3 regions of the Fictibacillus sp. 26RED30 genome follow, and region 3 is predicted to be linked to each of the others. Evidence: riboswitches for the same ligand, from Rfam matches in the RefSeq annotation. Region 3 holds a riboswitch; each other region holds the start of a gene.
What was found. Region 3 has a riboswitch for cyclic di-AMP ahead of IHV11_RS11795 (hypothetical protein). Riboswitches for the same ligand answer to the same signal wherever they lie in the genome.
Positions count from the first base shown of each region.

Region 1: it holds a riboswitch for cyclic di-AMP, as region 3 does, so the genes downstream of both, IHV11_RS02550 (dicarboxylate/amino acid:cation symporter) here and IHV11_RS11795 (hypothetical protein) in region 3, are expected to answer to the same signal.
Region 2: it holds a riboswitch for cyclic di-AMP, as region 3 does, so the genes downstream of both, IHV11_RS16950 (potassium channel family protein) here and IHV11_RS11795 (hypothetical protein) in region 3, are expected to answer to the same signal.

Region 1 covers NZ_JACZDV010000001.1:512,477-522,745, reverse strand. Annotated here, with positions in the region: gene IHV11_RS02565 (hypothetical protein) at 1-135, opposite strand, end outside; gene IHV11_RS02560 (DNA-3-methyladenine glycosylase) at 302-877, shown strand; gene IHV11_RS02555 (hypothetical protein) at 874-1,563, opposite strand; gene IHV11_RS02550 (dicarboxylate/amino acid:cation symporter) at 1,720-2,955, opposite strand; cyclic di-AMP (ydaO/yuaA leader) riboswitch at 3,124-3,290, opposite strand; gene IHV11_RS02545 (hypothetical protein) at 3,468-3,662, shown strand; gene IHV11_RS02540 (ABC transporter ATP-binding protein) at 3,883-4,596, opposite strand; gene IHV11_RS02535 (ABC transporter permease) at 4,596-6,218, opposite strand; gene IHV11_RS02530 (Fe(3+) ABC transporter substrate-binding protein) at 6,333-7,400, opposite strand; gene IHV11_RS02525 (GDSL-type esterase/lipase family protein) at 7,750-8,490, opposite strand; gene IHV11_RS02520 (hypothetical protein) at 8,579-8,737, opposite strand; gene IHV11_RS21445 (TrkA C-terminal domain-containing protein) at 8,870-9,571, shown strand; gene IHV11_RS02510 (hypothetical protein) at 9,686-9,913, opposite strand; gene IHV11_RS02505 (3'-5' exonuclease) at 10,135-10,269, opposite strand, start outside.
Region 2 covers NZ_JACZDV010000003.1:203,468-213,736, reverse strand. Annotated here, with positions in the region: gene cls (cardiolipin synthase) at 189-1,691, shown strand; gene IHV11_RS16955 (undecaprenyl-diphosphate phosphatase) at 1,800-2,582, shown strand; cyclic di-AMP (ydaO/yuaA leader) riboswitch at 2,661-2,817, shown strand; gene IHV11_RS16950 (potassium channel family protein) at 2,957-3,613, shown strand; gene IHV11_RS16945 (TrkH family potassium uptake protein) at 3,617-4,969, shown strand; gene IHV11_RS16940 (GerAB/ArcD/ProY family transporter) at 5,110-6,222, shown strand; gene IHV11_RS16935 (hypothetical protein) at 6,315-6,773, opposite strand; gene hutP (hut operon transcriptional regulator HutP) at 6,955-7,389, shown strand; gene hutH (histidine ammonia-lyase) at 7,679-9,205, shown strand; gene hutU (urocanate hydratase) at 9,222-10,269, shown strand, end outside.
Region 3 covers NZ_JACZDV010000001.1:2,295,173-2,305,441, forward strand. Annotated here, with positions in the region: gene kdpB (potassium-transporting ATPase subunit KdpB) at 1-1,178, opposite strand, end outside; gene kdpA (potassium-transporting ATPase subunit KdpA) at 1,305-2,969, opposite strand; gene IHV11_RS21500 (potassium-transporting ATPase subunit F) at 2,985-3,065, opposite strand; gene IHV11_RS11780 (hypothetical protein) at 3,062-3,169, opposite strand; gene IHV11_RS11785 (HPr family phosphocarrier protein) at 3,193-3,468, opposite strand; gene IHV11_RS11790 (hypothetical protein) at 3,546-3,683, opposite strand; gene IHV11_RS11795 (hypothetical protein) at 3,708-4,121, opposite strand; cyclic di-AMP (ydaO/yuaA leader) riboswitch at 4,352-4,502, opposite strand; cyclic di-AMP (ydaO/yuaA leader) riboswitch at 4,560-4,699, opposite strand; gene IHV11_RS11800 (hypothetical protein) at 4,980-5,228, opposite strand; gene IHV11_RS11805 (MFS transporter) at 5,280-6,563, opposite strand; gene IHV11_RS11810 (DHH family phosphoesterase) at 6,794-7,978, shown strand; gene IHV11_RS11815 (MarR family winged helix-turn-helix transcriptional regulator) at 8,165-8,605, opposite strand; gene IHV11_RS11820 (organic hydroperoxide resistance protein) at 8,759-9,181, shown strand; gene IHV11_RS11825 (sigma-54 interaction domain-containing protein) at 9,370-10,269, shown strand, end outside.

The DNA.
Region 1 (10,269 bases), 1.8 Mb from region 3:
ATAAACCGAATTAGGGGCATTCCAGCATAGCCAGGAAACCATGGTTTTAATTCCATGTTGACTTACTTCCCAGTACTCCCAGCGTCGTTTGGAGAGATTTTCATAAATTCCTGTTTCATTCACCCAACCGTCCATATTAAACGCCTCCTATTCATCTGCTTTATAAAAAATTCTTTTTTCTTTCGTTATTTCCTCTTTTTTACGGTTTGTAAAACTTCGACAAAAGGAAACATAAATTTACATGAACCTGTTGTTATTGTACTAATAAATAATACATGTCATACATAACAAGGAGATATAAATGAAACTATGGGGATTACCAACTCTAGATCTAGCAAAAGAACTCTTAGGAATGAAGCTGATACATATCCATGAAGACGTTATAACATCGGGATACATCGTGGAAACTGAAGCCTATCTGGGCCCTGAAGATCGAGCTGCGCATTCCTATAACAATCGAAGAACAGCTAGAACAGAAGTGATGTACGGTGAAGCAGGTACAATTTACACCTATTTTATTTATGGGATGCATGTTTGCTTTAATATCGTTTCCAGACCCGTTAATAAACCTGAAGCCATACTAATTAGAGCACTGCAACCAATTGAAGGAATAGAAATAATGAAGGAAAGAAGAGCGAGCGTAAAGAATGATGTTCAGCTTACGAATGGTCCAGGTAAACTGAGCAAAGCAATGGGTTTCACATTGAATGATAATGGCAAGAAAATGAATGAGGAAAATATACGGATAGAAGAAGGAATTGAATTAGTTCCGAATGAAATAATCTCTGGCCCACGCATAGGTATACACTATGCCGAAGAAGCTGTTCATTATCCTTATCGGTTCTGGATAAAAAACAACCCTTACGTATCACGTTAATACGCAGGGTTGTTTTCTTTCTTCGTTGAAACCGTAACATCCTCTTCCTGCATGTAATCGACCTCAGTTGTCCGATTGGTATCTTGAATCCATGCTAGATGATGATACGTTTGTTTTTTTATAGCAACGTATTTTGCTTGCATAATGAACAACCAGAAAAGGATGAACAACGTTGTTTTCAATACATTTTCCGCAGTAAGGGCAGCCGCCTCGATCGGTAGAACATTCACTGTTATACTTGAAAGCAATCCAATCACAACAGCTCCCAAGATGAACAATGGCTGGTTCGTACGTAAAAATTTCAATCGATGCTGCAAGTAGTTCTGGATGGATAAACGTTCTTGAGCATTGAACTGGAGGTATCTGCTTTTAGCTGATTTGGCATTGGCCACTAAACCTTTAGATCGATCTTTCTTCCAAAGGGATTTCATAAATAGGGTGAATTCTATATCACTAGCGGGTTCGTTATTCATTTTTCTGTGAATAAAATTATGAGCTTGATAATAAGTAATTGCATTCTGTACAAGCCTTAGTAATACGTAGCCTGTGATGATCGTGAGTGAAAAGACAAACCAAAAAGAGTTCATTGCGCTCTCTGTTAACTCGATGATAGGATTTATAGCGGTTTGAATCTGTACCCATATGATCTTTGCTGCAAGCGTTAGTATCTCTAGCCATTTTTCCAAGAAGATCACTCCGAAATCTCATTAAGTATCTTCTTATTTTACCATGATTTTTCATTAGTGCTTACATTTATTTACTCAACATTTGTAAACTAGGGAAATCGGCATACAAAAAGGCCGCAGGTATATGTATACACCGCGACCTTTTGAAGTGATTATTTATGCACTAACTTCTTGTTCACGAGTCCCAAGATGTTTGTCTTCGCCTTTATCAACGATTACAGCACAAGCAGCATCACCAGTGATGTTAACAGCTGTTCTAAGCATATCAAGAAGTCTATCAACACCTAGGATTAAGGCAATACCCTCGACAGGTAATCCTACAGAGTTCAATACCATCGCTAACATGATCAATCCAACTCCAGGAACACCAGCTGTACCGATACTAGCAAGCACTGCCGTTAAAATAACAGTAAGCATCTGTGTTAAACCTAAGTTAACATCGTATACTTGAGCGATAAAAATCGTCGCAACACCTTGCATGATAGCTGTTCCATCCATGTTAATCGTTGCACCAAGCGGCTGCACAAAACCACTTATCGATTTTCGAACACCTAAATTTTCTTGAGCTGTTTTCATTGAGATTGGAAGTGTTGCATTTGAACTAGACGTACTAAATCCAACTGACATCGCAGGTGCAAAGCCTTTAAAGAACCAGAGCGGGCTCTTCTTTGCAAATAGAGCAATTGAACCACCATACGCGACAACAGAGTGGATGAATAAAGCTAAAATAACTACGCTCATGTATAAGCCCATCGCTTTGATGGCATCCATTCCTTGACTTCCTACCGCTGAAGCAATCAATGCAAAAGCACCATATGGAGCAAATTTCATAATCAAGTTTACAAGATACATCATAATGTCGTTACCTTGTTCAATTAAATCCATTATACCTTTTGTTTTGCTTCCCAACATCGTTAAAGCAAATCCTACAAATACGGAAAACGCGATAATTTGAAGCATGTTTCCTTCAGCCATCGATTGAATTGGATTAGTAGGAATAATGTTCAGCAACGTGTCCGTAACTGCTGGCGCTTCTTGTTGCTCGAACTTAGCACCTTCTGTTTTAAAGTCCCCTACACCTGGTTGAAAGATAAGCGCTAAAGCCATCGCGATCGTAATCGCAATTGTTGTAGTTCCTAAGAAGAACCCCACCGTTTTAGCACCCACTCTTCCAAGTTTCTTCGGATCACCTAACCCCGCAGTTCCAAGTACGATTGAGAAAAAAACAATTGGAACAACTAACATTTTAATAAGGTTTAAGAATAATGTCCCGACTGGCTTTAAAACGTATTTATCCAGTGTTGAAAAAGCATCTGGTACAGCTAGATTAAGAATTAATCCCGCGACAACCCCAAGTGCAAGTGCAATTAAAATTTTTGTAGATAATTTCATAATAAAGTACCCCCTTTGTTAAAATCTTCTCACTATTTAGTGTGCAGTACGTTGAAGAAATTTTATACTAATACATGCCCTATTTGTTGCATATAAAAACCCACCGAAAATAGAGAGGATTTTCCGTGGGAATACACCGCAACACATAGACTGAGCCCATGTATAGAGTTCTCTCTCCAAAAACGCTTACGAGGTTAGCTGTCGGATTAGGAAATTGAGAGTTGTCCCTTTTGTGTATGCACAAATTCATCCCTAGGCTTTATAAGCCATATCGTGGTTCCCCCGCTTCAAGATATTCTATGGAATAGAACGTCCGAATTCAGCGAATCATATATAATATGCTCTAATTTTATCAACATACATAAATTTTTGTCAAGAATACTCACTATGCTTATTTATTCCAATTAATTGTTTCATGATGAATGTTTTTCCATATTCTCACTTCTACCCCATAAGCATATAGAAAAAAACGAATTATATATAAGGTTCTATTTTTCAGGGAGGTATTGTAAATGAAAATCGTATTTTATGAAAAAGGTGAATTAAGTATAATCGTTGGAGCATCCAAATTAAAAGGTGAACTTACGATTGAACAAATAAAGAACGAAAGCGAAAAGAAAGCAAAAGAATTAGGTGAATTATTAGGAAGAGAAATCGGATTTTTAATCGATATGAACGGTAAATTAGATACTCAATTTAAAAAATAAGGCTGTTTAAAACATAATTTCTTTTGGAAGTATGGATTTCCGTTCCAGGCTGCTCGCTTTCCATGGGGCAGGTGTGAACCACATTCGTACGTGTCACTTTAAAGTGTCTCACCTTCCACTCCAATCAACAGTTATAGAGGTAAATTCAAAAAGATCTAAAAGCAACAATTCTTTAGAAAACAGCCAAAAATAAAAACCGGGATATCCCGGTTTTTTGTTTTTATACGTATGCGAGTGATAATTGTTCTTTATTCCTCTTCAATACCATTTCTGGACGCCCTTCATCCTGTATCTTTCCATTGTTCATCAGTATGATCCTGTCCCCTATGGCACGAGCATCCTCTTCGTCGTGAGTTACAAAAATAGAAGTGATCCCCGTACGTTTTAAAATTTCCTGTAACTCATCCCGAATCTGTAGTTGAAGCTTAGAATCGAGATTGCTAAATGGTTCATCAAACATGATCAAAGATGGATTTGGAGCCATAGCCCTAGCTAGTGCAACACGCTGCTGCTGTCCACCGCTCAATTCATAAGGATAACGAGAAGCATAGTCCTCCATTCCCACAATAGCCAATAATTCTTCCATGCGTGCTTGCTTCTGCTTACGATTCATTTTCGTTAAGCCAAATTTTATGTTCTTTTCAACCGTCATATGAGGGAACAAAGCATAATCTTGAAAAACCAAACCTACACCACGATTTTCCGGCTGAACAAAACGAAATGTATCATTCATGACAGCCTGATCTATGAGGATCGATCCTCTTGAAGGCACCTCTAGTCCTGCTATAAGACGAAGTAACGTACTTTTCCCGCTTCCGCTTTCTCCTAAGATCACCGAAACTTCTCCTTGATTAAAGTTTAAAGAAAGATTTTCGAACAAAGGGTTACGCGAATTTTTATAATGAAACGCTAAGTCTTTGATTTGAACAAACATTATTTTGGCTCCTTTTCTAAAACTCTGTGTAAAAAGAAGATGGAAAGTGCACTTATACAAATAATCACCATTGATGAAACAGAGGCTTCGTGAATACGTTCGTCACTTGCGTATTGAAATGTTTTGGTAGCTAGCGTATAAAAATTAAAAGGCTGAAGGATAAGAGTAAGAGGCAGCTCTTTTAATATATCTACAAAAACAAGGATAAAACCACCAGCAATAGCACCTTTAATCATCTTAATATCCACTTTAAAAAACGTCTTCGTTACCGACATACCTAATGTCCTCGAAGCTTCTGTGAAAACCGTTCCTACCTTATCAAAGCCTGATTCGATGGAGTTAAAACCAACTGCTAGAAAACGGACCACATAGGCAAAGATCAGCATACTAATACTTAAGCTCAGCACAAGAGTTGGCTCTAACCCTAACCATTCATATAACGTGAATACCTTCTCGTCTAGTGAGAGAAATAAGGTCAATACACCTATTGCAATTACAGCTCCAGGAATCGAATACCCTAAAACCGTTATTTTTGAAAAAAGCTTCCCCATCCATCCTTTTGATAGACGACTAAAGTTGGCGATAATTAGAGCGACGATAATGATAAGAACTGAACCTATAGAAGCAACAAAGACCGAGTTCCAAATCAAGTCAACAAAAGCAGTATTTAAAATAACGTCATAAGTCATATACACCCAATGTATAAGCTGAATGAAAGGAATTCCGAAAGCTAGAGCAAATAAAGAAATGAAAAAACTAAGCACAGCGAACTTTTTCCAACCTTTAAGTTCTTTAGGTTGTAACGGGCGGACTTTTGAAGTGGAATAGCTATACTGTTTCCTGCCCCTTATTACTCTTTCTAATATCAAGATCAAAACTACGATAAACATCAAAGTACCCGCTAACTTGATAGCCGAATAGATATCTCCCATCCCAAACCACGCTTGAAATATTGCTGTACTAAAGGTTTGAATACCAAAATACTTTACTACCCCGTAATCATTGAAGACTTCAAGAATGACCAAACTAACTCCACCAACGATCGCTGCACGTGACACAGGAAGGACGACTTGTATAAATGTCATGAACGATCCTTTTCCTAGCAACCGTGCATTCTCAATCAGTGATGATGACTGATTTTCTAAGAAACTTTTTGTGATGATATATACATATGGATATAGGAACATCGTAAAGATAAAAACAGCACCGGGTATGTTCATGATGTCAAAGAACTTTTGGTCCACTTTTATACCAAACTGGTTCCTTAGTGACGTCTGAATGACGCCTGTATAATTTAAAATACCATGGTACGTATAGGCCCCAATGTATGGTGGAATCGCAAGTGGGAGGATAAGACCCCACTTAAAGAACCGACGCATAGGAACTTTATAGGCGGAAACTAGCCATGCCGCACTTACACCGATCAGCACTGTGAAAAGACCAGTAAAACCAACGAGTGTCACGGAATTTACGATATAATTTTTCAACATGAATTCTTTAATGTGTTCCCAATTCTCATTACTCTCAGCGAATAACTGAACCATGATGAGCAAAGCCGGTAAAAGGATTAAAGTAGAAAAAATCACACTAAGCAAAGCCCAACTATTAAACTGTGATCTCATTTTTCGAATGAAATACAATATTTTCACCTTCTTTACTCATCAGCATTGTTCTTGTTGTTTGTTTTACATGGAATTAGCCGTATCACAAATCGTGATACGGCAAAATATTAACGTTTATTTCCAGCTGACTTCATTCATAATCTTAACAGCATCTGCATTGTTTTCACCTAACTCAGAAAGGTTAAGATCTTGTTCTTTAAACGGACCCCAAGACTTTAAAAGCTCTGAAGGCTCTACTTCTTTATTAACCGGATACTCGTAGTTGGCTTCAGCAAATACTTCTTGAACTTTTGGACTAGACAGATATTCCATTAATTCTATAGCATTCTCTTTGTTCTTAGCGTGTTTCGTAACACCTATACCACTAATATTGATGTGCGTTCCTGTTGTTTCTTGGTTAGGGAAGAACACACTTAGCTGTTTAGCAACTTTCACTTCTTCAGGATCTTCTGAGTTCAACATCTGACCAAAATAGTATGAGTTCATGATGGCAACATCACCTTCACCAGCAGCGATACCTTTCGCTTGGTCTTTGTCACCACCTTGTGGATCACGAGCCATGTTGTTAACGATCCCTTCTGCCCACTTCTTCGCTTCATCTTTTCCGTTTAATGAAATAAAGGATGATACTAATGATTGATTGTAAATATTTTCTGATGAACGGATCAGTACTTTACCTTTCCATTTGTCTTCAGTTAACGCTTCATAAGTAGATAGTTCTGATTTGTCTACTTTTTTCTGATCATATACGATAACACGTGCACGTTTTGTTAGACCGAACCATTGATTGTCTTTATCTCTTAAATTATCAGGAATATTCTTATTCAAAGTTTCGCTTTCTACACTTTGTAAGAGGTCTTTATCTTTTGCCCAGTGTAAACGTCCAGCATCAGATGTGAAGAAAAGGTCTCCTTTTGTTGCTTTCCCTTCTCTTGTAAGACGCTCGATCAACTCATCTTCTTTACCCTTAATAAGGTTGACTTTAATTCCTGTCTCTTTTGTAAAATCAGCAAAGATTTTATCATCAACTTCATAGTGACGACTTGTATATAGGTTTACTTCTTCTTTTTTTGTCTCATTATTATTCGAACTCGCACCCTCGTTTGATTTACCACAGCCTGCTAAGACTAAAGCAGCTAGTAGGACCATTGTAACAACCGTAAAAAGATTCTTTTTAAACATATGTCAGTTACTCCTTTTATGTATAAGTAATTGAAAACGATTATCAACTTCACTTTTAATTATAATGATAATCATTCTCAAGTCAACCGTTTTTTTTAATGTTTTTCTCTGGTGGATTGTTGTTCTCAAATCCTATTCTCCTTTAAGAGCTGATTGGAGTGAAAGATGCCAAGTATCAGGTTCGGACAAGCACGGAGGTAATACTTATAAAAAATGAAACTTACAAACGACGCTCACCGTTCGCCCTGAAGCCTGAAAACAACTACTTTCACAAAGGATGGTTCTATCCAAAAGAAGAAATTAAAAAAGAAATCAAAAAAATCTCTTAGAAGTATCTACTTCTAAGAGATCATTCCTGATTTAAAGGTTTCCACTGGTTATAAACCCAATTTCCTAATCTGTTATATCCCCTTCTATTAGGGTGTATAGAATCAGAAAAATACAGTTCTTTCTCAACGTTTTCATAGAGTTCAAAAGTAGAGATATACTTTGTAAGCGTGCTTTCTTTGCTCGCCTCAACGATTGCTTCATTCCATGTCTTAATACTCTCTGCAGCTGTGGGATCGTATTCTTTCCCAAAATAAGGATTATAAAGACCTAATACGTAAACCGGTGCAAACGAATTGTTTTCCCTCACCACTGTCAGTGTTTTAGTTAAATTGTTTCTTAGCTTTTCTTTTCCTAGCATTAATTTCTGCTGAGGCAACTGGCGAAAGTTCCAACCGGCAGCGTGACGAAAGTCATTTGTGCCTATAAAAACAAAGATATGATCTGCTTGTCTTAATGACTTGATCACGACTCCATTATCCAATTGTCTTAACAATTGGTCGGAACGCTGTCCACTGATCCCAAAATTATTAATGATTACATTTCTGCCTGTTTGCTGCTGAATATTTCGTTTAACGATCCCGATATAGCCTGTTTTGGATGGGTCACCAACTCCATACGTTAATGAGTCTCCAAGGGCAACGACCTTCAGAGTTTGTGTATCGCTCGCCCCTTCTGTTTCTCCATAAAATTGAAAGATAAGGAATAGTATGAGGGCTAGTCCTGTACCACCAATTAACCATCTTTTTGATACTTTCCGCACATCAAATCCTCGATTCTGTTACAAGTTATTGTTATATTACTTTTTACCATAACGAGGGAAAATATCAAGTAATGAATGTGTTAATTTGTTATTTCAAACGATAATCTTCAGATGTAAGTGATGTATCCTCCCAAAGATTTTCTTGATCGTATTGATATGAATCTTTTTTCACGAATGTATGAATCAACATAGCAACTCCTCCACACAATAGACTTGCGGGCACTAAGGTAATAAGAAAACCTATCATCTACATCCCTCCTGTACCAAACTATATGAGGGGCTATATATGTTTATGAAACGAATAAAATATTTTATTTCCTCTATATAAATAGAAAATAAGGGTATACAGGTAAAGAAGAATTTTAACGGAGGTGCCTTTGTGGGTTTTTTATTCACTTTACTTTATTTTGCCATCATAGGAATTGTGATTGAAATTAACGTTCTGTTATTCACGCTAACTGGTCTTAAAAAAGAAATCGCTCGCTTCCAGGTCATCTCAATGTTTACAGCCACTGGATTTACGACAGGAGAATCAGAGTTGATTCTGGAGCATCCGGTACGCAGACGTTTAAGTACGTTTCTCATTTTGTTCGGAGTTTTTTCATTAGCGGTTATCATTTCATCGATAAGCAGCATCTTATCAGATGAATTTCGTTCGATCGAACTTGGAATCATTATTTTAGTACTCATCAGTTTATATTTAATCTTAAGCGTACCTAAACTAAAAAAATACATGAAACGTTCTTTTGAGAGTCACATGGAAAAAAGCTATAACTTAGCAGATCTTCCTTTAAGAGATGTTATGTATTTTGAAGAGGATGATGTTGTAGTAGAAATTCCTATACATAAAGATTCAAAGATAATGGGGAAACAATTAAGAGACGTCATTCAAACAGAAGATGATCTAATTGTCTTATTTATAAAACGAGGAGATGTAACAGTACGAAAGGATAGTTATACGACAAAAATACAAGAAGGAGACATGTTGGTCCTATATGGTCACAAAAGTTGTCTACAAGAAAGATTTAAAAATGAAATGGATGAATTGAAATCAAAAAAAGAAGTAGAGGAATCTAAATAAGAAGTGATCTTTTTCATTTCTTATTTTTTTCGACTTTACCCCCTGAAAGCAAAATATATGAGCGAATAAAACTCTAGGTAGTAAAAAAGAACCTCTTTATGAAGAGATTCTCAATTAACCAACTTCTCTGACTGTATTAGGGACAAATGATAACAGTAAGGAAATAATATTATTAATTTGCTCTGGAGTTATATGTATACCATCATTTGCTAACAATTCTTCTTTTAATTTGATTATTGAATCCACTTCCTCAAGTCTTGCACCTGTCAAGCAATGGTCTATCGTGTTCAAAAGTTCCAACAACTGATTGTTTTTATTGGTTATGTAATATGTAGTATCCACCAACAACACCCCCTACGCTTACTATTATTATCGAAACTAAGGTCATTTTCCTACAAAAACAATTCGTCAAATGACGACATATCTTACTTTTTATGGATTTTACCCTATAATACCTATACATTTATGTCGAAGGAAGTCGAATAAACAGGGAATAAGTCCTATCCTCGTCTTAATGGTTAACTGTTTGCATTGAAAAGTTTACATTTAAAACTAAAATTACTTTAGTTAAATAACTTTGATAAGGAAGCAAAGGGAGACTCATTCACTTCAGACTTTGTTTTATAAACTAATTTTTCAGGCTCAAAAAGCTTTGATTCTAAAAAAGAAGTCGGGTTTTTTACAAATTTGATCTTTCT
Region 2 (10,269 bases), on a different contig from region 3:
TCTATCAACCCAATGTGTACACAAAAAAACCGTTTCGAATGATTGAAACAATACCTAATTTCATAACAGTCGTGATTTCTGCAAATCCTAAGAAAAAATGGTATAAAAAGAGAAGAGCCCTTTGTTTTAATTACATGGGGAAGGGAATAAAGAGAGAAAGAGAAGATTGGTAAAAAAGGAGCACGTGCATGAAACGAATATGGGAATTCTTCCTCACACTATTGTTACTTGTCTGTTTATACATCGTTTTCTTTGCAGAAGGATATGTGATAATCAAAACGGTATTTGGGCTCCTTTACATCGCAGTGATTCTGTATACGATTTATTCGTTAATGCTCGAGAACAGAACAGCTCAACATACGCTTCTTTGGATTTATGTATTAATTCTGTTTCCGTTTATCGGATATATGTTCTACCTGTATTCTGGACAGCTTTATTTAAAAGGCCATCTTTTTAAATCGAAACGAAAAAAAGACAGAGACGAGTGGATCAGAGTATCTAAACAAGAAGAAAAGCCGGACTTTAGTGATTTAAAAAGACATCAGCAGTGCTTTGCAACGCACGCTCATCACATCACACTTACGCGTTTGAACAGAAAAACGAGTTCAAAAATTTTAAAGAATGGTCAAGAGACGTTTCCTGAAATTTTTGCAAGGCTGGAAGAAGCCAAGGAGTATATACATATTCAGTATTATATCTTTCGTTCAGATCGCCTTGGTAAAGACATTATTGACCTTTTAATAAAAAAAGCGAATGAAGGCGTGAAAGTTAGATTTTTGTTTGATGGGATAGGAAGTTTGTCTCTTCAGCAATATGATATCGACAGAATGAAAAAAGCAGGAATTCTCGTTGAAGCCTTCTTACCTGTTCGATATGGCTTTTTCAATCAAAAGCTTAATTTCAGAAATCATCGTAAAATTATTATTATTGATGGGAAGGTTGGGTTTGTAGGAGGCTTGAATGTAGGCGTTGAGTATTTAGGAGAAGATCCGGAGATTGGTTTTTGGCGTGATACACATATGGTTATGGAAGGAGAAGCTGTTCAAGTTCTTCATGCCATATTTCTAATGGATTGGGAATATGTTTGTGGAGAAGATCTCTTAGAAGATAATCATCTTACAAGAGCATACCCCGCTGAAGGGGATGGTACTGTTCATGTGGTGGCAAGTGGTCCTGATACTCAGCTTGGAATCATGAGTGATCTATTCTATTCTTTGATCTCATGTGCAGAGAAATCAATCTGGATCGCAACACCATATTTTGTTCCTAATGAAGCGATTCGAACGGCTTTAAGAGTGGCAGCAAAAAAAGGTGTCCAGGTCCGTTTGTTGGTTCCTGAGATTAATGATGGATTCTTGACGCAATATGCAACGCGCTCTTATTTTCCAGAGCTTCTGCGTTCTGGAATAGAGATCTATTCCTACAAAAAAGGATTTCTGCATCAAAAAGTAATCATTATTGATGGCGATACTGCTTCGATCGGTACAGCTAATATGGATATGAGAAGTTTTCACCTTAACTTCGAAGTGAACGTATTCTTGCTAAATACATCATCTGTCTCAGATCTTGTAGAGCAATATGAAGAAGACATGGTGGAATCTATAAAAGTGAAACCCGTAGAGTTTTACAAAAGAGGTTTGTGGGAACGAACAAAGGAATCGTTTGCTCGTCTCTTCTCAGGTGTACTTTAATCACAAATGCTCGTTAAGTAACACTAAATTGTTATCAAAAAACTAGAATAGAAAATCCTCCTCAGGAATAGGTTGTACGAGACCATGAAAGTTGAGGGGGTTTTTTTTATGGATTGGCTCGAGGCCTTAATATTAGGCATTGTGCAAGGGATAACAGAATTTTTGCCTGTCAGTTCTACAGGACACCTCCTTCTAGGCAGGCAAGTGTTTCAGCTAGAAGAAGCCGGGTTGTTTCTTGATAGCATGCTTCATATAGGAACACTTATTGCTGTGATGACGGTTTATTGGAGAGAAATCTTAGAAGTTATAAAAAGACCACTCAGCAAAACGGGAGTTCTGCTTATGGCTGGAACGATTCCAACCGCTGTTATTGGACTAGCATTTAAAGATTTTTTTGAAGAGATCTCAAAAACCGGGATCACGGTTGGCTGGGAGTTCTTGATAACAGGTTTTTTACTTTGGTGGGCCGATTCTTATAAGCGAAATGGATACAAAGGAATTGAAGATATTTCTATACGTGATGCACTTATAATCGGTACGTTTCAAGGTGCGGCTATTCTTCCTGCTATTTCACGATCGGGACTAACGATTGCAGCAGCGCTCTTTTGCAAGATCGATAAAAAAGCAGCGGCCTATTTTTCTTTTTTATTATCCATACCATCTATTGCAGGAGGAGTAGTATTGCAGTCAAAAGATTTATTTACTGGTGGACATCCACCTATCTCTTATTCAGCCCTATTGGTCGGTACTTTAGCATCGGCTCTATTTGGATATGTGGCGGTAAAGTGGATGATCAAACTCCTTCAAACCGGTACGTTAAAAGGATTTGCTGTCTATGTTTGGTTGATTGGAATAGTAGTATTGATCCTTCAATTTTCAGGTAAAATGTAAAGTATTTGTTAACACTAAAAAAATGGATTGACTTTTAAAAGATAGAGGATTACAGTATATGTAATTCAAAATTTAGCAGGCTTTAGATCGCTGAATTTACAGTTATTTTTATGGTGAAAACTACTGTAAAACGGGGGAACCAATCTTTTGGGGTGAATTTTGCTCTATTTGCAAAAAGGGATACTCCAATCCCTAATCCGACAGCTAACCCCGTAAGCGTCATGTCACTGGAGAGGTCAATTTGGTGGAAAACCGGACCCGCTTCTTTGTGTGGTCTTTTTTTGCGTTTTTTTACTTAAATTTATATACCTCTTGACCAGCAAGGCTAGAGAACAACGAAGCAAAAACTTCATGGATTTTAAGGGGAGACCATAATGAAAAAACAGTTTGCAGTAATTGGTTTAGGACGTTTTGGAGGCAGCATCTGTCGAGAATTTGCGACGATGGGCTATGATGTTCTAGCTATAGATAAAGATATGGAAAGAGTAAATGAGTTTGCAACAATAGCTACTCAAGCTGTTCAAGCTAACTCTACGGATGAAAACGTAATGAAGTCTTTAGGAATCCGAAATTTTACACAGGTAATTGTTTCGATCGGTGAAGACATCCAAGCAAGTATCTTAACTACTTTACTTTTAAAAGAAGCAGGCGTTCAAAAAGTATGGGTAAAAGCACAGAATGACTATCATCATAAAGTGTTGGAAAAGCTAGGAGCAGACCGTATTATCCACCCAGAGCGTGATATGGCGCTTCGCGTTGCTCAACTCATATCTTCTGAAAAGATTATTGATTTTATTGAGCTATCGCATGAACACAGTATTGTTGAGATAGGTGTAACGGATAAGCTAGTGAATCGGACGCTAACAGATCTAGATGTTCGTGCACGCTATGGATGTAATATCGTCGCAATCAAACGCGGAGATGAGATACTCGTTTCACCGATTGCTGATGTATCTCTTCAATATGGGGATATACTTGTCGTGATCGGTCGTAACGAAGATCTAAATCGTTTTGAGGATGAGGAAGTGTAAGCATTGGCACTACATGTTAGAAAGCATAAACGTTTTTTGCACAACCCAATTAGATTGAACCCTCCTCAGTTTTTAGCGTTACTATTTTTATTTCTTATTTTCGTTGGGACGTGTTTGTTAAAGCTTCCTATTGCCCATGAAAAAACGTTATCGTGGGTTGATGCTTTTTTTATTGCAACTTCAGCAGCAACAGTAACAGGCTTAGCTACTGTTGATCCTGGCTCAACATTCACACTCTTTGGTGAGATCGTCATCTTGTTCTTAATCCAAGTCGGAGGACTCGGGGTCATGTCATTTGCTTCATTAGTCGTTATTATGATGGGGAGGAAAATATCCATCAAACAACGTGTTCTGATGCAAGAAGCACTCAACCAGCCTTCTATAGGCGGGGTAATCCGGTTAGTTCGAAATCTGTTTGTATTTTCAATCAGTATCCAGATTATCGCCATCTTTTTTCTATCACTAAGGCTTGTTCCAGACTTTGGTGTTAGTAAAGGAATTTACTATAGCATCTTTCATGTTATATCGGCATACAACAATGCAGGGTTCTCGTTGTGGTCTGACGGTCTAACGGGCTATGTAGGAGATCCGATGGTGAACATCGTCATATCGTTTCTGTTTATAACAGGGGGAATTGGGTTTACCGTATTGGTTGATATATGGGTGAGCCGAAGCTGGAAAAAACTTTCTCTTCATACAAGAGTGATGTTGTTGTCTACTTTGATTATTAACATTGTGGCAATCTTGTTCTTCTACTTATTTGAGTTTAATAATCCTAAGACCATTGGAATGCTTTCAGGTGCTGAGCAATTCTGGGCTTCTTATTTCCAAGGTGTAACACCGAGAACAGCAGGTTTTAACTCGATTGATATGACAGCCATAAATCCTGATACATCCTTGTTGATGATTCTTTTAATGTTTGTTGGGGCAGGAAGTACCTCTACTGGTGGAGGGATAAAGCTGACCACGTTTGTTGTTATTATTTTTACGGTTGCAGCTTTCTTAAAAGGGAAAGAAAGTACGGTTGTTATGAAGCGGACCATTCGAAATGCTGTTGTTTACAGAGCTCTTGCTATTACAACTATTTCTATTTTGTTTATCTTTGCCGCATTATTTATTATCACATATGTCCAGAAAGATGTATCATTCATGGTGATCGTGTTCGAAGTCGTTTCTGCATTTGGAACAGTTGGATTGAGTATGGGACTGACCCCAGATCTCACAGTCATCGGAAAAATTGTGATCTGTGTGGTAATGGTTTTCGGTAAATTAGGACCGCTAACACTGGCGTTCAGTCTTGCTAAACAAACAAAAGATAATATTAGGTATCCAGACGGTGAAGTGTTCACTGGATAAAGTAATGAAAGCTGATGCAAAAAGGGTGTATTCCCACATTTTGCGTCAGCTTTTTTGGTTATTTATGGGTTAATCTCTTTACTCTTGGGAATGCTAAAACGAGATTTCAATGCTGTTTCTAAGAGAGGAAGAGAATCGTCATGCAAAAAATTAAAGAAGCTTTTCTCGTTTCTCCCTTTCTTGTGTTTTTTCTTGTCCATTCTGAACAAGTAGGGGTAGGGGTGCTAGGCTATCAGCGTATCATCGCTAAATACGCTGGCTATGATTCCTGGATATCAGTCATCATAGCTGCCATTTTTGTACATGCTCTTATATGGATGATTTATTATGTGCTCGATAACGGCGATGGGGATATCGTATCAACTCATAAATCGTTGTTTGGTGGTTTGATTGGAAACTTATTTAATCTATTTTTACTTCTATATTTTCTGCTCTGGTCGATTACAGTTTTACGAACGTATATTGAAGTCATACAAGTATGGATGTTTCCCACTATAAGTACATGGAAGATCGCTGCTGTTTTCCTGATATTAACGTACTATGTGGTTTCGTCTGGTTTTCGAACGGTGGCGGGCATCTGTTTTTTAGGAGTTGTCATTCCATTAGGTTTGATCGTGTTACTCGTATACCCATTGGAATTTACTCATTTTTCTAATCTCCTGCCGGTCTTTGATGAGAATGTAAAAGACTATTTATCTGCAACGAAAAATATGATGCTGAGTTATCTTGGTTTTGAAACACTTCTTGTTTTTTATCCGTTTATTAAAAATGCAAAGCGGTCTCAAAAATTTGCGCATCATGCTAATCTTTTTACATTTATGATGTATTTGCTAGTCACTTTGTTTTCATTTGCGTTCTTTAGCGAAGAACAGTTGTCTAGAAATATATGGGCAACCCTTTCTATGGTGAAAATCGTTCAAGTTTCATTCGTGGAACGATTTGATTTTGTTTTCGTTTCGATGTGGTGTTTAGTGATTTTGCCAAATATTGCACTTGCTATCTGGTGTTCGAGCCGTGTGGCCAAGCTGATGTTGAACATCCGCCAGCATATCACACTGATCATTTTATTAGCGATCACGTTGGCTGCTTGTTATTACTTAGACACTCGTTTGAAGATCAACATGCTAAATAACTATACGAACAAGATCGGTTTTTATTTAGCCATCAGTTATATTCCACTTTTATTTATCATGACTTTTATTAAAAAACATATTAAGAAAAATAATAGAGAACAGACATCATCTACTACATGATGCACCACAATTTAAAAAACTGACTGTTAGGCTTCCTCAATCTGTTGCTCATAGGAAAGAGGGAAGTTAGCAGTCAGTTTTATTATTTTTACCTAGGCTTGAAGAAGCATAGTTAATCGAGTCTTGTGTTTTTCGCGCTGTGAATCATCTGATGTATTATGCCAATTTTGAAGAGTTTCGTTGATCAATTGCGTGACCATATGCTTTGTCCAGACTACATATGCGCCATACGTATCACCTTTAAAAAAGGAAGAAAGCATATTATTATCAGGACCGAAGAAGAAACCGAGCTGATCATGAATGAGCGTTGCCTCATTCATCGAAAAAGGCATAATTTTATCTGAAAGAGTAAATTGATATGAATTATTTTCTTTTTTAATAAATGCGATCGCGTACACCTGTCCTTCAGGGAGAAAACCTTTTGTAGTAGGCAAGAGCAGTAACGGGTTATGTCCTTTGTCATAAGCGATAAAAAAGTCATTCACATCTTCCTCGAACTGTGGAGTGCGTGACATTGAAGCAAGTGCAATTTCTTTTTGTACGTTTAACATGTAACAACCCTCATTCCGTTATATTTCTTACTATCATTCTTACCGCTAGTTTGATAGATTATACGTGTCATTTTCTTTACTATACTGCTGTGATAAGTTGTTGAAAGGGAATTGACGGACAAATTGTAAACGCATACACTAGAAGTAGTTATTAGCCGTTAGAGAAAGAGTGATTCATGCAATGGCATTATCAAATGAACGTTTGATCGGAAAGATGGCCATGTTAGGGGTATTAGATGAAAGTTATCTGCCTGAGATCGAGAAATTGGGCTGGAAGTATTGCGTAGGCAAAGCCGGTTCAATGGATTCACAAAAGGTAGTAGCTGCCATTGAAACAGCGGCCAAAAGTGAAAATATCATTCAAACTGGGATTTATCGTGAAACACATTCTTTATATCATGCCATCATGGAAGCTTTTCATGGGGTGACAAGAGGACAGGTTCAGCTTGGAACCGTTCTTAGAACTGTAGGTTTGCGTTTCATCGTTGTTCGCGGTAATCCATATGAGAAAAAAGAAGAAGGTGACTGGATAGCAGTCGCTCTCTACGGAACGATCGGAGCTCCTGTAAAAGGATTAGAGCATGAAGCGATCGGTCTAGGAATCAATCATATTTAAATAGTGCCCATAGTAACTAGTGATGAGGGGGCGTATTCGAAAGAGTTTTCTTTCGGGTGCGCTCTTTTTGTTTTTTATCTATACATTTTGAGGTTTCTTTTAATAGCTTCTTTGGAAAGTTGATTGGAGTGAAAGGTGCGAGACTCCTGCGGGATGAGTGGGACAGGTGAGACTCTTAACAGCGCAGAGCGCTAAGAGGCTCACCGCACACCCCGCGGAAAGCGAGTTCCTGTAACGGAAATCAACCACTTCGAAGAAAGAACAGAACCTTAGTAAAAGAGGGATGAAGATGATTACATTAACAGGTAATACGCTTTCGATGGAAGAGATCAAGCGGATTCTGCATGAGAATGAACCCATTGAAGCTTGCCCGGTCAGTATGAAGAAAGTGGCTGACAGCCGGAAAGCGGTTGAAGCGATTGTGGCTGAAGGTAAAGTGGTGTACGGAATCACGACTGGCTTCGGAAAGTTTAGCGATGTTTTTATTTCTAGAGATGATGTGGAGACATTGCAGATCAATCTGATCCGCAGCCATGCGTGTGGAATCGGAGAACCGTTTCCTGAGACGATCAGTCGTCTTATGCTTATTTTAAGAGCAAATGCTCTTCTAAAAGGCTTTTCGGGTATCAGGCCAATCGTAATCGAAAGGTTACTAGAATTAGTCGAGAAGAATGTTCATCCTGTTGTTCCGCAACAAGGATCGCTTGGAGCGAGTGGAGATCTTGCACCGCTTTCTCACTTAGCCCTTGTGTTAGTAGGTGAGGGAGAAGCGTACTACAAGGGAGAACGTATTTCTGGTCAGGATGCTTTAAAGAGAGCGGGAATTGAACCTGTCGTCTTAACAGCGAAAGAAGGGCTTGCCTTGATCAATGGAACGCAAGCCATGACAGCACAAGGTATTGCTGCCTATATAGAAGCGGAACGCATCGGACTCATGGCAGATGCGATTGCTGCGCTTACCACAGAAAGTTTACGAGGCATAACAGATGCGTTTGATGAAGATGTTCATCTTGCTCGAGGTTATCAAGAGCAGGTAGATGTTGCAAAGCGTTTAAGAGAATATTTAGAAGGCAGTCAGCTGACAACGAAACAAGGTGAGATCAGGGTGCAAGATGCATATTCGTTAAGATGCATCCCTCAAGTACATGGGGCCTCGTGGCAGGTTCTTGGTTATGTAAAAGAAAAGCTTGAAATCGAGATGAATGCTGCAACGGATAACCCACTGATCTTTGATGACGGAAACAAAATCATATCAGGTGGGAATTTTCATGGTCAGCCTATCGCTTTTGCAATGGACTTTCTGAAGCTCGCCGCAGCAGAATGGGCGAACATTTCAGAGCGACGGATCGAACGGATGGTCAATCCTCAGTTGAGTGACTTACCTGGTTTCTTAAGTCCGAATCCAGGGCTTGAGTCAGGTGCGATGATCATGCAATATGCTGCTGCATCGCTCGTTTCAGAAAATAAAACATTGGCGCACCCTGCAAGTGTCGATTCGATTCCTTCATCAGCTAATCAAGAAGATCATGTGAGTATGGGTACGATTGCCTCTAGACATGCGGCTCAGATCATTGCAAATGCAAGACGAGTGCTGGCCGTTGAATTAATCTGTGCGATGCAGGCTGCAGATTTCCGAGGACCTGAAAAGCTCGCACCTAAAACAAAGAAAGTATATGAACAAGGAAGAATCGTTTGTCCGACGATACAGTGTGACCGTATGTTCCACAAGGATATGGAAGCTGTTGCTTCATGGATCCTTGATACATCGTGGAATGACATCTTAATCGGATCTAAAATTCAAAAGCTAGCACATTAAAAGGAGGTATTTTGACATGTCAAACGTAAAACATTCTATATCAGCTGCAAGAGGTACGAAACTATCTGCAAAAGGATGGGTGCAAGAAGCGGCAATTCGAATGCTTATGAACAATTTAGATGGTGAAGTAGCGGAAAATCCTGATGAGCTTGTCGTTTATGGAGGAATTGGTAAAGCTGCTCGAAACTGGGACTCTTATCATAAGATCATAGAAACATTAGAACGTTTAGAGAATGACGAAACCCTTCTCGTACAATCTGGAAAGCCGGTCGCCGTATTTAAATCGCATACTGATGCTCCGCGTGTTTTACTCGCGAACTCCAACCTTGTTCCTGCATGGGCAAATTGGGAGACATTCCGTGATCTTGAAAAAAGAGGTCTGATGATGTACGGCCAAATGACTGCAGGAAGCTGGATCTATATTGGCACACAAGGCATCCTGCAAGGGACGTATGAAACATTTGCCGAAGCTGCTCGCAAACATTTTAACGGATCACTAAAAGGAACGATCACGCTAACAGCAGGTCTCGGAGGTATGGGAGGCGCACAACCTCTAGCAGTAACAATGAACGATGGCGTTGTGATCGCTATCGATGTAGACGAAACAAGGATTCAACGCCGTTTGGATACGAGATACCTAGATAAAATGACAAAGAGTTTAGATGAAGCATTAAGCATGGCGAAAGAATATGCGGCCAAAGGTGAGCCCTTATCGATTGGTCTTCTAGGGAACGCTGCTGAACTTTTACCAAAGATGATCGAGATGGGAGAGATTCCTGATCTTGTTACGGATCAGACTTCTGCACATGACCCGTTGCATGGTTACTTACCAGTAGGTTTTTCTATGGAAGAAGGAGAAGAACTTCGTAAACGTCATCCGGAACAATATATCGAAAAATCAAAGCAATCTATGGCGGTTCACGTTCAGGCTATGCTTGAGATGCAGAAGAAAGGTTCTGTCGTATTCGATTATGGGAATAACATCAGACAAGTAGCACTTGACGAAGGAGTAAAAGACGCATTCGATTTCCCAGGATTCGTACCAGCTTTTATACGCCCATTGT
Region 3 (10,269 bases):
TTTTTAATTGCGTCTACCGCTCCTTTTCGTACTTTTTTTCCATCTTTTAAGTCGATTCCGCTCATTCGCGTTTCGGCTTTAAACTCAATAAATTCTCCATCTTCACCAAGAGATTGATCAAACGATAAGTGTTCTTTTTTCATGAGTTCCAAAACGGATTTACCTTCTGGTGTATCGTCTTTTAATGAACTGATGGCAGCCCATTCCCCAACTGATTTTTTCGTATCGAATCCTACTGGTACAAATTCGCTTGCCATACGGTTACCGAATGTAATCGTCCCCGTTTTATCTAGGATGATCGTATTGATGTCACCTGCAGCTTCAACCGCTTTACCAGACATAGCGATTACATTAAATCTCGTAACACGGTCCATTCCAGCAATACCGATCGCGGATAAAAGTCCACCGATTGTTGTCGGAATCAAACAAACGAGTAATGCGATTAAGACCGGTACTGGTATGTCAAAACCTAGATACTTTGTAAAGAATGGAAGTGTTACAACTACAATCATAAAAACAAGTGTCAAACTCGTTAAAACAGTACTTAACGCAATTTCATTCGGTGTTTTTTGACGCTTCGCTCCTTCTACGAGGGAGATCATGCGATCAAGGAATGATTCTCCTGGATCTGCTGTAATTCGTACTTTAATTTCATCACTTACTACACGTGTTCCTCCTGTTACGGAGTTAAAGTCACCGCCAGCTTCTTTAATTACAGGAGCTGATTCTCCTGTAATCGCCGACTCATCAACAGAGGCAAGACCAGATATGACTTCACCGTCTCCTGGAATCATTTCACCTTGTTTTACAATAACGATGTTTCCTTTACGAAGATCAGCTGATGAAACTGTTTTGTGTTTACCGTTTTCCAGCACAAGGTTTGCATAAACTTCTTTTTTCGTTTTCTTTAATGAATCAGCCTGAGCTTTCCCTCTTCCTTCAGCTATTGCTTCAGCGAAATTTGCAAACAGGAGGGTTACAAACAGAATGAAGGTTACAGCAATATTGAAACCAACTTGAGTTTGATCTCCAAAAAAGGTTAATAATAATGTAATTACAAAACCAATTTCAACAACAAACATGATCGGATTTTTAATCATTACCCTTGAATCTAGTTTAATAAAAGATTCCTTTATCGCCTGATTCACGATTTCTTTATTCATCATTGTTTTATTCATTTGTACTTCCTCACGATTCTTTTTCATAGGTCCGTTCCCACCTTTTTGGGGAGGAACGTACTGAGATAATTCTTTTTTGGTCCTTAAGCCTTGAGCACCCATTATTTTTTCACCTCTCTACAGCATCTATAATGTTAAATATTCGGCAATCGGGCCTAATACCAATACTGGGAAGAATGTTAAAGCCCCAACAATAAATACAGCCCCAATAAACACACCTGCAAATAGCCCGTTATCTGTTCTGAACGTTCCGATCGTTTCTGGAACGGTTCGTTTTACAGCCAATGATCCTGCAACCGCAAGCATCGTTACAATGGAAAAGAATCTTCCAAGATACATAACGATTCCGGTAGAAATATTCCAGAAGTTTGTCGCATCTCCTAATCCTTCAAAACCAGAGCCGTTATTTGCTGCTGAAGAGGTATATTCATAGATTACTTGTGAAATACCATGAAAACCTGAGTTCGAAATGGCCTCATGTCCGAGTGGTGTAAAGAAAGCTACAGCAGATGCTCCTAAAATAAGGAACGGGTGGATTAACAACGTCGCTGCAATCAGCTTCATTTCTTTCCCTTCAATCTTTTTACCTAGAAATTCCGGGGTACGCCCCACCATTAATCCAGATAAGAAAACACCAATAATCGCATACATTAAGACGTTGACAAAGCCTGCCCCTACACCGCCATAAACGGTATTTAACATCATATTGGATAATGTAACTAATCCGCCAAGCGGAGTCAGTGTATCGTGCATCGTATTAACAGCCCCCGTTTCTGAAGCCGTTGTAACAACCGAGTAAAGTGAAGACTGAGCGACACCAAATCGTACTTCCTTTCCTTCCATGCTTCCTTGATCATGTTGCACACCTAGAGCATTGATTGCTTGGTTTCCCTGATATTCCGCACTCAGGGAGATGCCAAGGAACATAATAAACATCATCGTCATGGAAACGAAAAGAATACGTCCCTGCTTTGGATTTCCAACCATCTTTCCGTACGTAAACGGTAATGCCATCGGTAATAGTAGCATCAATAAGATTTGAATAAAGTTGCTCGGTCCGTTCGGATTTTCAAACGGATGCGCTGAGTTAACTCCGAAAAACCCACCGCCGTTATTTCCTAATTCTTTTATGGATAGGAACGAACCAACTGGTCCAACTGCTATGTTTTGTTTTCCACCTTCAACTGTAGTGACTGTAACCGTTGGATCTAATGTCTGCGGTACTCCAAGTGCAACGAAAATGAGTCCTGTTACAAAAGCGATCGGTAGTAACACACGAATGATACCCCTAACCATATCCACAAAAAAGTTTCCTAAAGACTTGCCAGATAGCCCACGAATGAATGCGATTGCTACTGCTAATGCTGTAGCTGGTGCAACAAACATCATGAAAAGAATGCCAATCATTTGTGAAAGATAGGATAAACCACTTTCACCACTGTAATGCTGCAGATTCGTATTCGTCATAAAACTTACTGCTGTGTTAAACGCAAGACTTGGATCCATGTTTGCTATCTTACTCGGATTCAGAGGCAAACTGCCTTGAAAACGGAAGATTAAGTAAACTAATAGAATCATAATCGCATTGATCACGATTACTGATGAAGCATAAACTTTCCAAGATTGATTTTTATTTTTCATTCCACTAATGGAATAAATCAGATTTTCGAAAGGATAAAAGAGTTTGTTCTTATTCGAATAATTGAACGAGTTCGCTAAATAAATTCCTACTGGTTTTGCAAGTAAAAGAGCTATAAGTAGAGTTATAGCTATAGAGAGTAAACTGACTATCAACGGAAAAACCTCCTAAAATTTCTCTGGATTCAATAATACGTAAAGAAGATACACCGTTGTTAAAACGGCTACTCCAAACATGACAGTCATCATTTATTTACACTTCCTTCATCAACAACACTTGATGACCATTTTGCTAGACCCATCATTAAGACTGGCATTCCTACCATCAATAAAACCATCATCACATCTAACATTTTTACACCTTCTTTTTATTAGTTCATTGTTCTAAGTAACCATTCAGCATTAGAGATAAATTTTTGATAGCCTCTTGAGCATCACAACCTTCTATTCTAAGTGTGATCGGTTCGTTTTGATTTCTTGAATAGTGTGACAAAAAGAATAGATTAACGGATAGTAAGCCTTTCGCATTAATCTGTATGCCTTGATAAAAGAATAGAATCTCACTTTCGAAAGAACCAGCAGCATTGACAAATTCATTGATCTGTCCGATCGACAACCTTTTTGGCAATAAAACAACTGACTCTGTCCCCATGTTTTCACCCTGCCTATCACTGGTATGGATTTACAGAGGGAACATCTTATCTTTGATGGGTTCCCTCCTGTAATGGTTTAACCTTTACTTCTAAGCGTGTCTTGTATGATCCATTTTGAGAGACTATGTTGAATCACACTTGCATAATAAGCATTCAATTGATCTCTTTTTGCTTTTAACAAAATCTGTTCAATTTCGTTTGGACTTAATCTCATAAATGAATTCCTCCGCTCTTTTTTTTATGAAGAAAGTAAGAATTGAATATTTCCGGTTTTGTTATAGATTACGTAATCGGCACCTAACTCCTTATAAACTCTGGAAATATACCGTGTGTCTGATTTGATAACATAAACAGGTATGTTATAAATGCTGCGAATGAGTTCAATCGTTTGGCAGCATTCTAAAAATCCAGATTCAACAACAATGATTTTTTGAACAAAAGGACCTACCATCTCGATAACTTTACGCTTGTCACCATAATTCATAACATATACATGTTGAAACCCAACTTGTGAGAGTCTATCTGCTTCTTCTCGGTTAGGAACACAGAGAACAAGAGATTGATAGTCTTCACACAATCTTAGTTTTGAAATAAATACATCTGAAACTAGATCAGGAAACATAATGAGCACGTTCCCAGATGATTTCTCCATCGTTCCACCCTCCATCTCGTAAAGAAATAGGCTGAATTCTAGCCTCTCATGTCAGCCTTAATTGCGCTTATACTATCGTCTTAAACTTGTTGCTACGTCGAAAACCATCGTGCCGACAAGTTATACTTTTAGATAGTGAAAAAAAGGCAACAAAAAAGAAGCCTGCGGAAGAGGAACTCTTCTCGCGGCTTCTACGCATACTTGAATAAGCGTGTGAATACACGAAATTTGTTGCCTCTCTCTGTACGCTTACGGAGTTAGCTGACGGATTCGGGCTTGAGAGTAGCCCTACTCGATCTCTCGAGATTCACCCCATGCAGACGCAATGGCCTGCGATTGGTTCCCCCGCTCCCTAAATTAGGAATTAAGCGATAAAGACGCATGATATAATAATCATAATTTGTAAAATTGTTATTATTACTCTTTTTTAATGTTCACCTTCCCTCTCCTACCACGCTTACGAAGTTAGCTGACGGGTTCGGACGGCAGAAGTCGCCCGACTTTATAAGTTTCACCCCAGGCAATGGAAACTGCCGATGGTTCCTCCGTTCCAAATTTGGATTCAGCGGTCATGGAAAAAATTTAAAGTTTTACGATAAGCAATATATTACTCCTGGTTTCAGCCGTTGTAAATCCATTAAAAACTCTGAAATATTCATATTTCGTATAAAAACGAATTAAATAAACTTATTTAAGAAACAAAAAACAAACAAATCATCTTTTTTCTTTTACTTTCTCAATTTTTCGATACATTTCAAACAAAATAATAGTTGTAATATTCTAAAAAAACCAAGTACTGAACTTAAATTTTTTTTTAAAAATAAAAAAGCTAAGCAAATTTTACTTTGCTTAGCTTGGTTAAAACGATCTAAAATCCAATCTCTGTCTTTTAGTCCAGAGCCATACGCCTGTGAACAGATGAATCGCAAACACTACAAAGACAGCTCCATAACTTTCTGTAATCCAGCTCACAAACCAAATGATCGGTAGAGCTAAAAAAAAGTTAACAAGCAACAACACCCATGAAGTTCTCGCTATAGCTACAAAGAATAAAATAATTGGTAAGATTAAAAAAATCCAGAATAGTACGTTTTGAAAAGTTGCCATGACTTCCCCTCCGCTTTTCATTATAAAAGGGCTTCGCCATAATCTCCAGCTTTAAACTGGTACTTTTTCTAATTCCAAATCATTTTTGTTATCATTTTCTTCAATATCATACCTGGGTAGAGTGAACATGTAGAATAGTCCAACAAGAATCAGACATCCTCCCACAACCCAGAACAGCATTTCTACGGTTAGAATTTTCGGGAAAAACACAGCGATTAAACCGAGTGTCATGGTGTGAGATAGCATGTTGATCGGTGTAATCCATCCTTGAACACGTCCCATCATTTTAGGATCTACGATCTTAGGTAACCAGCCACCGATTCCAATATTGATTAATGGAATGCTAAACCCAGCCAATCCTGTAAAAATAAAGAATGTCAACACATTTGGCGCGATGGCGCATAAACCAAGTGACAATCCACTTACGAATAGTCCAAGAACAATCGCATACGAGAGTCTGATCTTTTTAGCGAGCATCGAACAAATAACACTCCCTGTAAGGATAGATACACCAAACACCACACCCATCCACATCATCATTTGTTCGTAATTATCTGGAGCGAGTTTATATTTCATGATAAAAGCCGGCATAACTGACAATCCACCATTTACTATACCAAACAAGAAAAAACCAAAGATTAATGAAAGTAGAAGCTTAGATTGTTTAATGTAATTGAACCCCGCAACAAAATCCTTCCATACCATCTTTACACGAATATCTTTGAACCTGTGTTGTCCGTTCGGCAGACGAACATCTTCATCAACTCTCATACTCATAATTAATAATGCTGATATAACATATGTAATAAGGTCAAATGCAATTGCTCCTTGTATTCCTATACTCCAATAAATAAAAATGGCGATCATGTTCCCAAAAAGCATAAATAAACTACCTACCATTTGATTCAATCCAGCTGCAATTGCATACTCCTCTTTCGAGAGTACACCTTGTACCATCGCTTGATCAGCAGGAAAAAAGAATTTACCTACTGCACTTCTTAAGAATAAGATAGCAAAAATCAAAGGCATCCAGTCTAGCCATATAGCACCCATTAATAAGAGGCACAGCCCTGCACAAATCCAATCACAATAAAGCGCGATTTTTTGACGATCCATTCGATCGGCTAATACCCCTACGATAAAGAAAACAGCTAGTGTTGGCAGAGAATACATCAATTCTGCAAGTGTGGCATAAAACGGCTGTTCACCGAACTTATCCAACAAATAAAACATAAAAGCTGTAACGCCGATAATACTTCCCATCATTGAAGTAAAACCAGCAAAAAACAGCTTGCTGAAGTTTTTATTCTGAAACACTTTCAGAAACTCCTTCACATCATAACCCCCAACTTTAAATAATTTTCATCATTACCATTTTCTACCTAATGAAATCAATTGTAAATAAATTCTTGTGAAATTTCACAAGAATTATTTAGCATATTCATCCGGTTTCGGTGTTAAAATCAGCTGAATTTGTAAATGAAAAGAATACTACGATATAAAGGTTGAACTTTATGCTTTATGACGATACTCTAGACAGAGAGCATAATAGAGAGGATACTAACATGATTCATTTATTTTCACACAACGATTTAGACGGAAAATCGTGCGGTTATTTAGCACAACTAGCATTTGGAGACAACTGTAAAATATCGTATTGTTCACATGGAACGATTAATGACCGTGTAGAGATGCTGCTTGATAATCCGAGAGAAAGAAAAACAGAAATTATCATTACAGATATTGCGGTTAACGAAGAATTAATGATGCGACTTGATGAACGATCTAATGCAGGTGGAAAAGTAAAGCTGATCGACCACCATGCAACAGCGCTTCATTTCAATGGGTTTGATTGGGGGCATGTTCAAGTTCGTTATGATGATGAACGTTTAACATGTGCTACTTCCCTTTTCTATGAATATTTGATCGAGAACGGTAAGCTTAAACCAACAGGTGCGCTCGATGAATATGTAGAACTTGTGCGTTTATATGATACGTGGGAATGGTTTGACCAAAAAGTTGAAGCTAAGCGTCTTAACGACTTATTCTTTATCCTTCCTCCTGATAAATTTGAGGATCAGATCATGGATCGTTTAAAAGGTGATTCTTTTCAGTTTTCAGAAACAGAAACAACGATTCTGGATCTTGAAGAAGAAAATATTGCAGATTATATTAAAAAGAAACAACGTCAGATGGTCGAAATCTGGGATACTTGGTCTTTAGGCGAAGGATTTGAAGAGAAAACGTATAAGGTTGGTATTCTTCATGCCGAACGTTATCACTCTGAGCTTGGGAACGAGATCAATCGTGAGAATCCTCACTTAGACTTGATTGTAATTCTAAATATCGCTAACAAACGGATCGGTCTTCGTACCATTCATGAAGAGGTGGATTGTTCGATCTACGCCAAACAATATGGCGGCGGCGGGCATCCAAAAGCTTCTGGCGGAAACATGACTTCTGAAGCATTTGAAAAGTTTGTTGTTGCTGCATTCCATGAACAACCTAGACGAATCGATGCACCGAAAAACGAGCACAACGTGAAGGAAAATCCTGATGGCAGCTTATATGTGAACAATCATCGTGAAGTATCTAAGATCTATTCAGAAGATAATCAAACATGGCTGATCACACATAAGACACATCCGGTCGATGAAATTTTCGATACGTATCAAGCAGCGGAAAATTACGTGAAGCGCCATTTTGAGGGCTGGTTAATGCGAGATGATGAAGCGAATAACAATAACTAATTTATAGTAAATACCTTGGCTACAATTGCCAAGGTATTTTTAATTTTGTAGATCACTTGTCATCATTTTCAATGACTCTGAATATCGAATATCTATGTTACATCACTCATGTGAATAGAATTGTGTTTTAGTTAGGATAAAAATTGTAAAGACGCTTAGAACCAATGCTAAGCGTCTTTTCGTTTATTATTTTGAATGATCTTGCAACTGTTCTAACATACTCGTCAATGTTTTATTCAATATTGTGAGTTCATCTTTTCCCATCGGAATATTATCAACAAGCTGATCCGGTATACACTCCGCTTTTTCTTTTAGTGCTTCTCCTTTTTCAGTCACAGAAACAATTACACTGCGCTCATCTTGTTCTGATCGTTTTCTTTCAACAAGACCATTTAGCTCCATGCGTTTTAACATTGGTGTTAAAGTTCCGGAATCTAAAAACAAGCGCTGGCCTAATTCTTTTACAGACAATGAATGTTTTTCCCATAAAAGAAGCAAAACTAAGTATTGTGGATATGTGACGTTGAGTTCTTTTAACAACTCTCGATAAAGCTTTGTAATCTCACGTTCTGCTGTATAGATTTTAAAACATATCTGATTTTCTAATTTTAACGTTTCACTTTTCATGATGTTTCCTTTCTTTTTGTAAAGGGTAATTGCATTATAACACAATTTAGTTTTACACAATTAAATTGTTTGACTCTACAAAAAGGATACGTTATGATGATTACGAGTCATTAAGTTGTACACAATTTAATTTTACACAAAGGAGTGTTTGGAATGGAAGCATTATACACAGCAAAAGCAACAGCTGAAGGTGGAAGAGCAGGTACAGTAAAGAGTGATAACGGTGTTCTAAATCATGAGTTAGCTATGCCTAAAGCACTTGGAGGATCTGGAAGTGAGAACGCAACAAACCCTGAGCAACTATTTGCAGCAGGATATGCCGCTTGCTTTGATTCAGCACTAAACCTTGTTGCGCGTCAAAGCAAAAAACGAATTGAATCGAAGGTTACTGCTGAAGTTTCTATCGGAAAAGATACAGATGGCGGGTTTAAGCTAGCAGTAGTACTAAACGTTGGTGTTAACGGTGTAACACAAGAAGAAGCTGAGGAATTAGTAAAGACAGCTCACGGTGTTTGTCCATATTCTAAAGCAACAAGCGGCAACATTGACGTAGAGTTGAAAACTGAACTTCTATAATTAAAGTTTAAAGGACCATTCATTTTGGTCCTTTTTTTATTTGTATCCCCCTCTCCTTTCTTCAAATCACCTCTTTTAAAATTAAAATATTCTCAGTTTCTATATTCAATCACAGTGAGTAGTCGTATAATTATTCATAAATAAATAATTATTCAGAAATGAATATTATTTAACTGATAAAAGGACTGATGAACTTGAATCAATCAAAAGATTGGAACGAAAATGAACAAATTCTTCATTCTTTAAAAGACGATATCTTAGTTACGAATGTAGAGGGTATAATCCTTAAAGTAAGTGAAGTTACAGGAAAGATCTACGGAGTAGAATCAGATAGTTTAATCGGAAAATCCGTTTATGATCTAGAAACTCAAGGATTATTTACACCGATTCTCACTCCAATGGTTGTAAAAGAAAATAAAAAGATTACGTTTGTTCAAACAACGAATAAAGGAAAAAAACTGCTTGTTACAGGAATCCCTGTTTATAACGAACAAGGCGAATTATATAGAATTGTAAGCTACTCACACGACATTACAGAACTGGCTCAGTATAAAGAGTTTTTGTTTGCTATGGAAGAAGAGATGCAGCGTGTAAAAACGGAGCTTGGACTATTGAGAAACAAACAGCTTCATGATGCTGGAATCATCGCTAAAAGTGAAGATATGAAAAAAGCTGTTTCAACAGCACTTCAGTTGTCTGAAGTAGATGTGAATGCACTCATCTTAGGAGAATCTGGTGTCGGGAAATCATTGTTAGCTAAATTCATTCACAATAAAAGTCACCGATCAAAAGGTCCATTCATTGAGGTTAACTGTGGTGCTATTCCAGATTCATTATTTGAAGCTGAATTATTTGGTTATGAACCTGGCGCTTTTACAGGTGCACATCAAAAAGGCAAAGTCGGTCTTATTGAACTATCGAACGGAGGCACACTCTTCTTAGATGAGATCGGTGAACTTCCCCTACAGCACCAAGTAAAAGTGTTAAAAGTCATACAAGAAAAACAGTTTTATCGTGTTGGAGGAACGAAACCAATCAAAGTAGATTTCCGTTTGATCTCAGCTACGAACAAAGATCTGCAGAAGGCG